3 regions of the Dactylosporangium darangshiense genome follow, and region 2 is predicted to be linked to each of the others. Evidence: riboswitches for the same ligand, from Rfam matches in the RefSeq annotation. Region 2 holds a riboswitch; each other region holds the start of a gene.
What was found. Region 2 has a riboswitch for cyclic di-AMP ahead of ABD901_RS31395 (C40 family peptidase). Riboswitches for the same ligand answer to the same signal wherever they lie in the genome.
Positions count from the first base shown of each region.

Region 1: linked by a shared signal. The riboswitch ahead of ABD901_RS25895 (hypothetical protein) and the one ahead of ABD901_RS31395 (C40 family peptidase) in region 2 are both predicted to bind cyclic di-AMP.
Region 3: linked by a shared signal. The riboswitch ahead of ABD901_RS41700 (C40 family peptidase) and the one ahead of ABD901_RS31395 (C40 family peptidase) in region 2 are both predicted to bind cyclic di-AMP.

Region 1 is NZ_BAABAT010000014.1:185,413-189,373, reverse strand. Features, by position in the region: gene ABD901_RS25905 (DUF2264 domain-containing protein) at 1-697, shown strand, start outside; gene ABD901_RS25900 (sugar phosphate isomerase/epimerase family protein) at 678-1,466, opposite strand; cyclic di-AMP (ydaO/yuaA leader) riboswitch at 1,629-1,772, shown strand; gene ABD901_RS25895 (hypothetical protein) at 2,027-2,821, shown strand; gene ABD901_RS25890 (MIP/aquaporin family protein) at 2,886-3,578, opposite strand; gene ABD901_RS25885 (MMPL family transporter) at 3,644-3,961, opposite strand, start outside.
Region 2 is NZ_BAABAT010000020.1:75,279-79,239, forward strand. Features, by position in the region: gene ABD901_RS31380 (AMP-dependent synthetase/ligase) at 1-161, opposite strand, end outside; gene ABD901_RS31385 (ABC transporter ATP-binding protein) at 158-946, opposite strand; gene ABD901_RS31390 (ABC transporter ATP-binding protein) at 943-1,677, opposite strand; cyclic di-AMP (ydaO/yuaA leader) riboswitch at 2,022-2,166, shown strand; gene ABD901_RS31395 (C40 family peptidase) at 2,210-3,172, shown strand; gene ABD901_RS31400 (methyltransferase domain-containing protein) at 3,215-3,961, shown strand, end outside.
Region 3 is NZ_BAABAT010000035.1:30,995-34,955, reverse strand. Features, by position in the region: gene ABD901_RS41715 (MFS transporter) at 1-842, opposite strand, end outside; gene wrbA (NAD(P)H:quinone oxidoreductase) at 839-1,450, opposite strand; gene ABD901_RS41705 (MarR family winged helix-turn-helix transcriptional regulator) at 1,527-1,970, shown strand; cyclic di-AMP (ydaO/yuaA leader) riboswitch at 2,089-2,236, shown strand; gene ABD901_RS41700 (C40 family peptidase) at 2,244-3,242, shown strand; gene ABD901_RS41695 (TetR family transcriptional regulator) at 3,239-3,802, opposite strand; gene ABD901_RS41690 (SDR family oxidoreductase) at 3,889-3,961, shown strand, end outside.

The sequences.
Region 1 (3,961 bases), on a different contig from region 2:
GCCAAAGGCCGTCGTCAGCCGGCACCGGGGCGACGTCGTCCTGCTCAACGGGCAGGGCTGGCGCGACTGGGCGCGCGGCGGCGCCGCGAAGTACGCCAAGTTCGCCTACTCGACCCGGGCCGGCTTCAGCGTCCCCGCCGGCGACCGGAGCCTCGCCGCGGGCGCCTTCGACAGCATGCTGGCGCTCAGCGACGACGCCGGGCGGCGCTGGCGGGCCCGCGAGGAGGTGGACGACTCGCGCGTCGACGGCGGCGTCGTCCGGGCGCGGTGGTCGCCGTGGCCGGACGTGACCGTGGAGACGTCCCTCGCGCCGTTCCGCGACGGCTGGCACGTCCGGCTGCACCGGCTCGTCACCGCCCGCGCGCTGGCCGGCGCGGAGGGCGCGTTCAGCCTGCCGTGGTCGGCGGCGGCGCTGCCCGCCACGCACGGCCCGGTCGGCTGCGGCGCGCAGAGCGGCGGGCTGAGCACCGTCATCGTCGACCTCGACCCCGACCGCGTGCGGGCCGGCGAGCTCGTCGTGCCCTTCGCCGGCACCAACGTGCTCCACCCGCGCACGGTCCTGCCCATGCTGCGCGCCGACTACCCGCCCGGCGAGCACCGCATCGCTACCGCGGTGTACCTCGGTGACGAGCCGCCGCGCATCGACGACGAAATCCTGACCGCGCTGCGCGCCGCCGTCAGTCGTCCAGGGACCTGACCCAGTCGTTGCCCGCGGCCAGCGCGTCGGCCAGCGGCGGGATGCCGGGGTGCCACTTGCGCTCCCACTCGAGGCTGTACCAGCCGTCGTAGCCGCCGCCCTCGACCGCGCGCAGGATCTCGCGCAGCGGCACGGCGCCGGCGCCCAGGAGCACCGGCGTCTTGTCGACGGCGTCCGCGTTGTCCTTCACCTGGACATGCGCGAGCCACGGGGCCAGCGCCCGCTGGGTGTCGGCGACCGCCTCGCCCGCGGCCCAGGGGTGCCGGGCGTCCCAGATCGCCCGGACCCGCGGGTCGTCGACCTGTGACAGCACCCGGCGCACGTCCTCGCCGCGCGGGTGCGAGTCGTGCGTCTCCAGCCAGATCTCGACGCCGCCGGGCAGCTGCGCCGCGGCGGAGCGCAGGCGCCCGATCGCGCGGGCGTCGCCGTGCTCGTCATCGCCGCCGGGGAAGACGCGGACCGCGCGGGCGCCGAGATCGGCGGCGAGGGCGGCCTCGGCGAGCAGGTCGGCGACGCATCGTTCATCATCGATCTTGCCGCTGGCCACCTTGACGTAGGAGGCGACACAGAGGACTTCCGCGCCCTCCAGGGTCTCCGCGGCCGCCCGACGCCCGGCCGCGGACAGGCCGACGTGGACGGGCTCGTCGGGGGCCGAGCGCAGTTCGATGCCGCGCCAACCGGTGTGCAGCGCCAGCTCCGCGACCTCCGGCAGCGGCAGGCCGGGGCAGCCGAGGGTCGAGAACGCCAGCCGGCCGGAGATCCATGGCATCGACCGAGCATAGATCGCGCCGCTCACGTTCGCGGCAAGGGGCAGAACGCCGGGCCGCCACGCGCACCCTGTCAGTTCCGCGCAGGGGCTTCACCTGCGGTTATGCAGCCGTTATGGTCATGACGTTCGCTGCGCCCAACCGTCGCCGATCAAGGTGACGGCGCGGCGGACCCGCTGAGTCGTGCTCGCACGAGCCGGGGAACCAAGCACAACTGGGGTGAATCCGAGCGGCCACGCGCCGCGAGGTAGGGCGATCCTCCCGTCCGAATCCGTCAGCTAACCCGGTAGGCGGCATCGGAAGGAGCACGCGTGCAGACCCTCGCACGGCGCCATACCTCGACCCGCGGCCCCGGACACCGACCGGCACGGCAAGGCCACCGCCCAGTCCGGTAACCCCTCCGCGCAACACCGGTCGCACCGGCACACCCTGGCACCATGCCCATAACCGTCCCCTGTGGACGGTCGTTGGCCCGTGCCCTCCTGCCGAGTTCTCAGCAAGCAAGTCGAGGTTTTCGTGAAGCACCGCCAGCAACACCGTCCGCCGGTCGTGAGGTCGCCTCATGCCGCCCGATGAGACCATGGCGCGGCGACTCGCCCGTCACCGGCAACGCTACCGCCGCGGCCGCCATTCGGCGGCCCGCCCGAGGACCGGCCTGTACACGGCCGCGGTCGTCATCGCATTCCTGGCGACCGGTTCGCTGTTCGTATCCGCGTCGCCGGGCAGCCGGCCGGACACCGTGGCGCAGGTCGACACCATGCAGCAGGGCGGCACCGGGCGGGCGGCGGACGCCGAGAACCGCGCGTCCCGCGGCGGCGCGCGCACGGGCGACCAGCCCAGCCGGCAGTCGGCGGCTTCGGCCAGCGCGCAACCGGCGCAGAGCCCGGCCACGTCCGCGCCGGCAGCGGCTTCGCCGTCGCCGACCGTCCACGATCCCGTCGGCGGGCTGACCCGGGCCGAGATGAACAACGCCATCACGATCATCCAGGTCGGGCAGCAACAGAACCTGCCGCAGCGCGCGTTCGTGGTGGCGATCGCCACCGCGTTGCAGGAGAGCCACCTGCACAACCTCGCGAACTCCAACGTTCCGGCGTCGCTCAACCTGCCCAACGAGGGCGTCGGGAGCGATCACGACTCGGTCGGCCTGTTCCAGCAGCGGCCGAACTGGGGAACCGTCGAACAGCTGATGAACCCGGCCGGGGCCGCGAGCCGCTTCTACGCGGCGCTGGTGCAGGTCTCCGGCTGGCAGCAGATGGCGATCACCGTGGCGGCGCAGACGGTGCAGGTGTCGGCGTACCCGGACGCCTACGCCAAGTGGCAGAGCCTCGCCGAGCAGGTCGTGAACGCCGTCGCGTAGGACGTGCACGCCGGCCGCGGCGCCCTGCCGGGCGCCGCGGCGCGGTGTCTCGGGTGCACAGGCGCTACCGGTGAGCCGCCTCCTCGTGCTCCTCGTGCTCCTCATCGACCCGCCGGGCCCGCACCTCGTCCGGGTTGAGGGCGAGGAACGCGTAGCCCGCCACGACACCGGCGAGCACCTGGACGATGAGGTACATCAGGGCCGTCGACCACGCGAGCAGCCCGAGCGCCGCGATACCGGCCGTCACCGCCGGGTTGAAGGCGGCCCCGGAGAGCGGACCGACGGCGATGGCGCCGGCGGCGACCGTGAAGCCGATGGCCAGACCGTAGAACGAGTTGTTCGGGTTGCTACTGCTCGTCGCGACGTTGAGCATCACGTAGACCAGCGCGAAGGTGAACAGCGCCTCGACGAGCAGCGCCGCGAGCAGGGTGCGGCCGGAGAGGTTCAGCGTCCCGACCGCTCGGGGGTTCACCGCCCAGTAGGCCAGGCGCGCGCCGAGCAGCCCCGCGACCAACTGGACGACCCAGTAGGCGACGGCGTCGGCCACGTCGACACGGCGCCGGACCAGCGCACCCATGGTGACGGCGGGGTTGTAGTGCCCACCGGAGACGTGTCCCCCGGCATACACCATGACCATGAGCATGGCGCCGATGGCCAGCGGAGCCAGCGGGCTCCCGATGAGCAGGCTCATGCCGACCGTGAACACCAGGAAGAATGTCCCGATCAGTTCGGTGACGTAGGCAGCGTACCTGTGCATGGCTCCTCCTCGTCAGCAGCCGGTCGCCGGACCACAACGAGGTTTCATGCCCGGCATCGCCGGAACTAGTCAGCATGAGGCGGCCGGCTCCGGTTCGCTCCCAGTGGTTGATCTCGTGGGTCATCCACGCCGAGGTGGCCGTCCGGAACCCGGCCGATCGGCACGCCACCGCCCGGCAGTTCCAACAGCAGCGACGGCACCAGCACCGACCGGACCAGCAGGGTGTCCAACAGCACCCCGGCGGCCACGACGACGCCGAGCTCGATCACGAACACCACCGGGACCACGGTGAGGGCGGCGAACGTCGCGGCCAGCACCACGCCGGCGCTGGTGATGACGCCGCCGGTGGCGACGAGCGCGGGCAGTACGCCGTCCTCTCGCAC
Region 2 (3,961 bases):
GGGCCGATGCCGAGGCCGCGCAGCGCCTTCGCGGCGGCGCGGGCCGTGTCCCAGTACTGCCGCCAGGTGATCTCGCGCCAGATGCCGCGGTGCTTCTCGCGCATCGCGACCGCGTCCGGGGTGCGCTGCGCGTGGTCGCGCACGAGCGTGGCGATGGTCATGGCGTCTCGCCCACCTTCGGTCCGGACTCGCCCAGGTACGCGCGGATCACGTCGGGGTTCGCCTGGACGTCCTTGGGAGCGCCGCACGCGACCGGCACGCCGAAGTCGAGCACCAGCACCCGGTCGGCCAGGTCCATGACCAGGCCCATGTCGTGTTCGACGAGGATCATCGGGATGCTCAGCTCGTCGCGGATGTCCAGGATGTAGCGGGCCATGTCCTCGGTCTCCTCCAGGTTCATCCCGGCGACCGGCTCGTCGAGCAGCAGCAGCTTCGGCTCCATGGCCAGGGCCCGGCCGAGCTCGACCCGTTTCTGCACGCCGTAGGGCAGCAGCCCGACGGGCAGCCGGCGCCACTGGGCCAGCTCGAGGAAGTCGACGATCTCCTCGACGCGGGCCCGGCTGGCCAGTTCCTCGCGCCGGGCCCGACCGGCCCACGCGATGGCCGCGAGGGTGCCGTAGCGGATGTGGTGGTGCCGGCCGAGCATGAGGTTCTCCACCACCGTGAGCTGGCGGAAGAGCTCGACGTTCTGGAAGGTGCGGGCGACGCCGAGGCGGGCCACCCGGTCGGGCCGCGCGCCGGTGATGTCGGCGTCACCGAGCAGCACCCGGCCCTGCTGCGGCCGGTAGACCCCGGAGATCACGTTGAAGATGGAGGTCTTGCCGGCGCCGTTGGGCCCGATGATCGCGAACAGCTCGTCGGCCCCGACGGCGAAGTCCACCCCGTCGATGGCCTTGACGCCGGCGAAGCTGAGCCGGACGTCGCGGAACTGCAACACATCGCTCACGACAACCACCGCTTCCGGCGCTTGTAGTGCTTCACGTCGCGGAAGGAGTGCGCGGCGTGCGAGCCGAGGTAGAACTCCCGGATGTCGTCGTCGGCGAGCAGCTCGGCGGATGGCTTGTCCAGCACCACCTTGCCGTTCTCCAGCACGTACCCGTGCTCGGCCACCGACAGCGCCATGGTCGCGTTCTGCTCGACCAGCAGCACGGCCGTGCCGGCCCGGTTGATCTCGGCGATCAGGTCGCGGACCTGCTCGACCATCCGCGGCGCGAGGCCCAGGCTGGGCTCGTCCAGCAGCAGGTACCGCGGATCGGACATGAGCGCCCGGCCCATCGCCAGCATCTGCTGCTCGCCGCCGGAGAGGTAGCCGGCGATCGACCCGCGGCGCTGCTTGAGCACCGGGAACAGCGTGTACATGCGCTCCATCGCCTCGGCGGCGCCGCGGCGGCGGGTGTGCGCGCCGAGCCGCAGGTTCTCCTCCACGGTGAGCTCGGCGAAGGTGCGCCGGCCCTCCATGACCTGGCTGATGCCCCGCCGGACGACGGCGGCGGGGCGCAGGCGGTGGATCGGGCGGTCGTCAAGGCTCACGGAGCCGCGGGTCACGGCCCCGTCGTGCACGTCGAGCAGGCCGGAGACGGCCCGTAGCAGGGTGGTCTTCCCGGCGCCGTTGGCACCGAGCAGCGCGACGATCTTGCCCTCCGGGACGGCGAGGCTGACGCCCCGCAGCACCAGCATCACATCGTCGTAGACGACCTCGAGGTTCTGGACCCGTAGCACCTGGCGGACCCCCGAACTATTTGCATCGTCGGTGTATGAAGTTACACGTATTTAACCCGCTCTCTCAGAAGAATCAAGCCCCAAATATGTAACCGTCAACACCATCCCCGGCTTCGATGTCACGGTGTGATGTTGACGGCCAACCGGCAGTAATTCGGACTTTTCCCCGCGTTATATGTCGAGCGGGACACGCGCCTTTCGCCGGGCGGATGATCACGTTAAGTTAGGCGCTGGCCTGCTCGGCAGTCCGTCATCCACCCCGGATGACGCCGGGCGAGCGCCGCCGAATCGAGCTCGACGCACCGCCCCGATCCCCTCGTCGCGGTGTGCATCGAACCGGGGACCCAGAGTGTCAATCGGGGTGAATCCGCATCGCTGCGGTAGGGCGCCTTCCTCTTCCCGCCCGAACCCGTCAGCTAACCCGGTAGGCGGCACCACAGTGAAGAAGGGTCTTTCCTTGTCCACTGGACACCGCGCCAGGCGCTCGGTGGTGCGAACCCTACTGATCGGGCTCGTGTCACTCACCGTGCTGGCGCCGGCCACGGTCGCGCACGCCGATCCCTCACTGTCGGAGATCGAGGCGCAGCTCGACAAGTCGAGTCAGGAGCTCGAGGCGACCGTCGAGTCGTGGAACCACGTCAATGACGAGCTCACCTCGACCCAGGCCAAGGCCGCCGACTTGCAGACCAAGCTCAAGCCCCTCGAGGACGGGGTCGCGGCGACCGGCGCCAACGTCGAGCAGTTCGCGATCGCGCAGTTCAAGACGGCCGGCAACATGCGCGGCCTCTCGCTCATGCTCAACGCCTCGTCGTCGGGCGACCTGGTCGACCAGCTCTCGATGCTGCAGCAGATCACGCACAGTCAGAACGCGGAGATCGCCGGCTACAAGGCGGCCCGAAGCAAGTACGACGGCGAGAAGAAGGCCCTCGACGAGACGCTGGCCGCCGTGACCGCCCAGAAGACGCAGCTCGAGACGCAGCGTCAGAAGATCGAGGGCGACATCAAGAAGCTGCAGGACCTCAAGAACCGGGCGACCGCCGCCGGGTCGACGAAGGTCAACGGGTCCGGCGTCACCAACGCCAAGGCGCCTGTCATCGACGACGCGACACGCCAGAAGGTGGTCGACTTCGCCTACGCCCAGCTCGGAAAGCCGTATCTGTGGGGCGCGGCCGGTCCGAGCAAGTACGACTGCTCGGGTCTCACGATGGCGGCCTGGAAGCAGGTAGGCGTGAACCTGCCGCACAACGCCGCCGACCAGTACAGGACGGTGGTGCACATCAGCGCCTCCCAGCTACTGCCGGGCGACCTGATCTTCTTCTACTCGGGTATCTCGCACGTCGGGATGTACACCAAGCCCGGCAAGATGGTCGACGCGCCGACCACCGGAAAATGGGTGGAGGAAGTGTCGTACGCCGGCCGCCCGATCGTCGGGTACGGCCGCCCAAAGTTCTAGGCCGCAGCGCTCTCCGGACGCCATGCCCCGCAGAATGGGGGCATGGCGTCTTGGGATCCAGGGCAGTACAACCGGTTCGCCGACGAGCGGGCGCGGCCGTTCCGTGAGCTCGTGGCCCGCATCCCGACCGCCGGGGCGGTCGCCGTCGTCGACCTCGGCTGCGGCCCCGGCTCGATGACCGCCACGCTCGCCGAGCGCTGGCCCGACGCGGCGATCCTGGGCATCGACTCCTCGCCGGCGATGATCGAGGCCGCCTCGCGGTTGCAGACGCCGCAGCTGCGCTTCCAGCTCGCCGACGCCGGCTCGTGGCGCCCGCAGCGCGGCTCCGTCGACGTCATCGTGGCCAACGCCTCGCTGCAGTGGGTCGCCGGCCACGAGACGCTCCTGCCGGCCTGGGCCGCCGGCCTCGACGACGGCGGCACGCTCGCCTTCCAGGTGCCGATCGCCGCGTTCGACCCGGGCTTCGGCGAGGTGGCCGCCCGGCCCCGGTGGGCGGACCGGCTCGCGGGCGCGCTCGGCAGCACCGGGCCCCGCTCGGCCACGCCGGTGCTGGCCGCCGAGGAGTACGTGCGGCTGCTCAGCGCCGCCGGCCTCACCGTGGACGCCTGGCAGACGACGTACTACCACGTGCTCCCCGGCGACGACCCGGTCTTCGAGTGGTTCAAGGGCACCGGCCTGCGCCCCTACCTCGACGCCCTGGACCCGCAGGCGGCGCAGGAGTTCTCCGCCGAGGTCCGCGAGGAGCTGCGCGCCCTGCACCCGCGCGAGCCGTTCGGCACGATCCTGCCG
Region 3 (3,961 bases), on a different contig from region 2:
CCGAACAGCAGCAGCATGGCGTTGCCGGCGGCGACGCCACGGATGCCGAGCAGGCGCGGCGGCAGCATCGGGCGGGACGCGACGCGGGCCTCCACGACGGCGAACGCGGCCAGCAGGAGCAGGCCGGCACCCGCGGGGACGAGCACCCGGGCCGACGTCCACGTGTGGTCGGCGCTGCTCATGACGCCGTAGACGAGGGCGGCCAGGCCCGCCGTCGCGGTCGCGGCGCCGGCCAGGTCCAGCGAGTCGCGCTGGGCCGGGCGGTCCGCGAGCGGCGCCAGCAGCGCGGCGGCGATCAGCGTCGCGCCGATCGGCACGTTGATCAGGAACACCCAGCGCCACGACAGGGCGGACGTCAGGGCGCCGCCGGTGATCGCGCCGGCCATGCCGCCGACGCCGCCGGCGGCCGACCAGGCGCCGAAGGCACGGGCGCGGGCGTGCGGATCGGTGAAGGCGGTGTTGATCACCGCGAGGGTGGCGGGGGCCAGCAGCGCCGCGCCCGCGCCCTGCGCGACGCGCGCCGCCACGAGCAGGCCGGGGGCGGTGGCCAGGCCGGCGGCCAGGCTCGCGGCGGAGAACAGGGCCAGACCGGCAGCGAGCATCAGGCGCCGGCCGAACAGGTCGGCGGCGCGGCCGCCGGCGAGCATGAAGCCGGCGAAGGTGAGCAGGTAGCCGTCGACCACCCAGGCCACGCCCGCGGGCGTGAAGCCGAGGTCGCGGCGGATCGACGGCAGGGCGACGTTCACGATGGACGCGTCGAGGATCACCATGAACTGGCCGGCACACGCCAGCGCCAGCACCAGCCCGGCGCGCGTGCGCATGGGCACGTCGGCGGTGATCACGCGGCCGCCAGCAGGCGCGAGGCGATGCTCGCCAGGCGGCGGCCCTGGTAACGCGCGGCGTCCAGCGCCGCGGCGTCGGGGGCGGCGCCGGTCGGGGGGCCGGTGACGAAGGACGTGCCGTAGGGGTTGCCGCCGGCGGCGTACACGGCGGGGTCGGTGAAGCCAGGCGGGACGATCAGGGCGCCCCAGTGGTAGAAGACGTTGGACAGCGACAGGATCGTCGCCTCGCTGCCGCCGTGGCGGTTGATCGCCGACGTGAACGCGGTCACCGGCTTGTCGGCCAGGCGGCCCGCGCGCCACTGCCCGCCGGCCTGATCGATGAACTGCTTGAGCTGCGCGGCCGGCGCGCCGAAGCGGGTCGGCGTGCCGAAGGCGAACGCGTCGGCCCAGGCCAGATCCTCGACCTCGGCCTGCTCGACCGCCGCGGCGGCGTCGGCGTGGCGGCGCCACAGCGGGTTCTCGTCGATGGCGCTGTCCGGCGCCAGCTCGGCGACCCGCCGCAGCCGCACCTCGGCCCCGGCCCCGGCGGCCCCCTCGGCAACTGCGCGGGCCAGCGCATGCACGGTGCCCGTTGCGCTGTAGTAGATAACGGCGACCTTCACGGTCATGTCGGCCCCTCTGCTCGTGTAGAATTTAGTTATGCGCATAATGTTATGCGCATAACGATCCCGTCAAGGAGGGTCCGTGGACTTCGTGCGAGCCGATGCCATCAACCAGGCCATCCGCCTGTTGAGCCTGCGGCACCGGGCGCGTGCCGCCGCGCTGCTGGCACCGCTCGGGCTGCACCCCGGGCAGGAGGCGCTGCTGCTGGAACTCGCGCGGACCGGGCCGATGATCCAGGCGCAGCTTGCCGACGCCCTCGGCTGCGAGCCGCCCAGCGTGACACTCATGATCCGCAAGCTCGAGGCGTCCGGGCACGTCCGCCGGGCGCCCGCGCCGACCGACAGGCGGGCGACCGTCGTGGAGCTCACCGAGGGCGGCGCGGCGCTGGTCGAGCGGGTCAAGGAGGTTTGGTGCGCGCTGGCCGAGGAGACCGTGGCCGGCCTGGATGCATCGGTCGTGGCCGAACTGCCGGGCGCGCTCGCGATCATGACCGGCAATGTCGACGCGCGCTTTAGTTCTCGTTAAGTGTTGCTTAGATACCCCGTCGGGCGGTTTCGTGGTCGAGACCCGGCCGTTACGTTGGGTGCTAGTCCGCCGGCCGTCGTCATCCAGCCCGGGTGGCCCGGGCGGGCGCCGCCGAGTCGTTTGTCGGGCGCCGAGCTGGCGTTCGGTGCATGAGCCGGGGACCCACCGCAGCACGACCCCGGGGTGAATCCGTGACACACGGTAGGGCGCGCCTCCTTCTCGCCCGAACCCGTCAGCTAACCCGGTAGGCGGTCCGCGAAGAAGGACTCTGCCGTGTTCAACGGACGAACGGCGCTGCGCTCCGCGATCGTCGGGGCGGTGGTCGCGGCCATGGTCGCGCCCGCATGTGCCGCGCAGGCCGATCCGAGCCCCGAAGAGATCCAGGCCCAGATCGACAAGGGCAACAAACAAGTTGAGCTCGTCGTCGAGCAGTACAACAAGGTCACCGGCGACCTCGCCGCGACGCAGGCGTCGCTGACGTCGCTGGAGGCGGACCTGGTGCCGCTGCAGTCGCGGATGGACGCGGCGCACGCCGACGCCAACGCGGTCGCCGTCAGCGCCTACAAGACCGGCGGCAGCCTCGGCACGTGGTCGCTGATGCTCGGCGCCGCCGACTCCGGCAGCTTCGTGGACCGGGTCGGCACGCTGGAGCAGATCTCGCGCAGCCAGCAGGCGGACCTGGCGGCGTACGGCAAGGCGAAGGACGCCTTCGACACCGAGAAGCGCCGCCTCAACGAGGTCCTCGCCGCGCAGAGCCGGCAGAAGGCGGACCTCGAGACCCGCAAGAAGCAGATCGAGGGCGACATCGCCCGGCTCGACGAGATGCAGCGCAAGGCCGACGAGGCGGCGGCCGCCGCGGCCGCGGCGGCGAAGAAGCCGGCGCCGACGACCAACCCGGTGTCGAACCCCGGTCCGCCGCCGAAGGTCAACGGCGCGGCGGGCAAGGCCGTCAGCTACGCCTGGGCACAGCTGGGCAAGCGCTACGTCTGGGGCGCCGCCGGGCCCGACACCTTCGACTGCTCCGGGCTGACCATGATGGCGTGGAAGGCGGCCGGCGTCACGCTGCCGCACAACGCCGCCCAGCAGTACCAGAAGGTGCGCCACATCTCCCGCAGCCAGCTCCAGCCCGGGGACCTGGTGTTCTACAACGGCCTCGGGCACGTCGGCATCTACATCGGCAACAACCAGATCATCCACGCGCCGAACAGCCGCACAGTGGTCAAGGTCTCGCCGATCGATATCGACACGCTCTACGGATACGGCCGCCCTTAGGCGGTTAGGGCACGCAGCTCGGCCAGCACGTCCGTCTCGATGGCTTCGAGGGGGCGCTCCTCGCCCTCGCGGATCCAACGGGCGAACGAGATCGCGAACACGGTCATGCCGGTCTGCGCGGCCAGGTCGGCCGTGAGGTCGCCGACGCCCCGCGCACGCAGGGCGTCGGCGAGCGTCGCGCCGAGGGTGGCGAGCTTGTGTAGCTCGCGCTCCTGCAGGGCCGGGTTCCGGTCGATGATCGTCTGGCGGGTGCGCGAGTGCGGGCGCTGCTCGTCGGTGAAGAAGTCCGCGCCGGAGCGCAGCGCCGCCGCGACGATCTCGATCGGGGCGGCGTCCGGCGGTGCGGCCTGCACACCCTCCACGAACGCCTGCACGAGCCGCTCCTGGCCGTGGAAGAGGACCTCGCGCTTGTCCGTGAAGTGGCGGAAGAAGGTGCGCTCCGTCAGCCCGACCGACTGCGCGATCTCCGCCGCCGTCGTCTGCTCGAAGCCGCGGGCGGCGAACAGCGCGAGCGCGGCCCGCTGCAGCCGCTGCGGGGCTCCCGGTTCCCATCGCACCACGCGCTCCAGTGTAGTGATGGCAGCGGCTGACATTACGGGCTACGGTATGTCTGTCACTGACATCAACACTTCGAGGAGTGCACGTCATGCACGTATTCGTCACCGGGGCCTCCGGCTGGATCGGCTCCGCCGTCGTCGACGACCTGCTCGCCGCCGGCC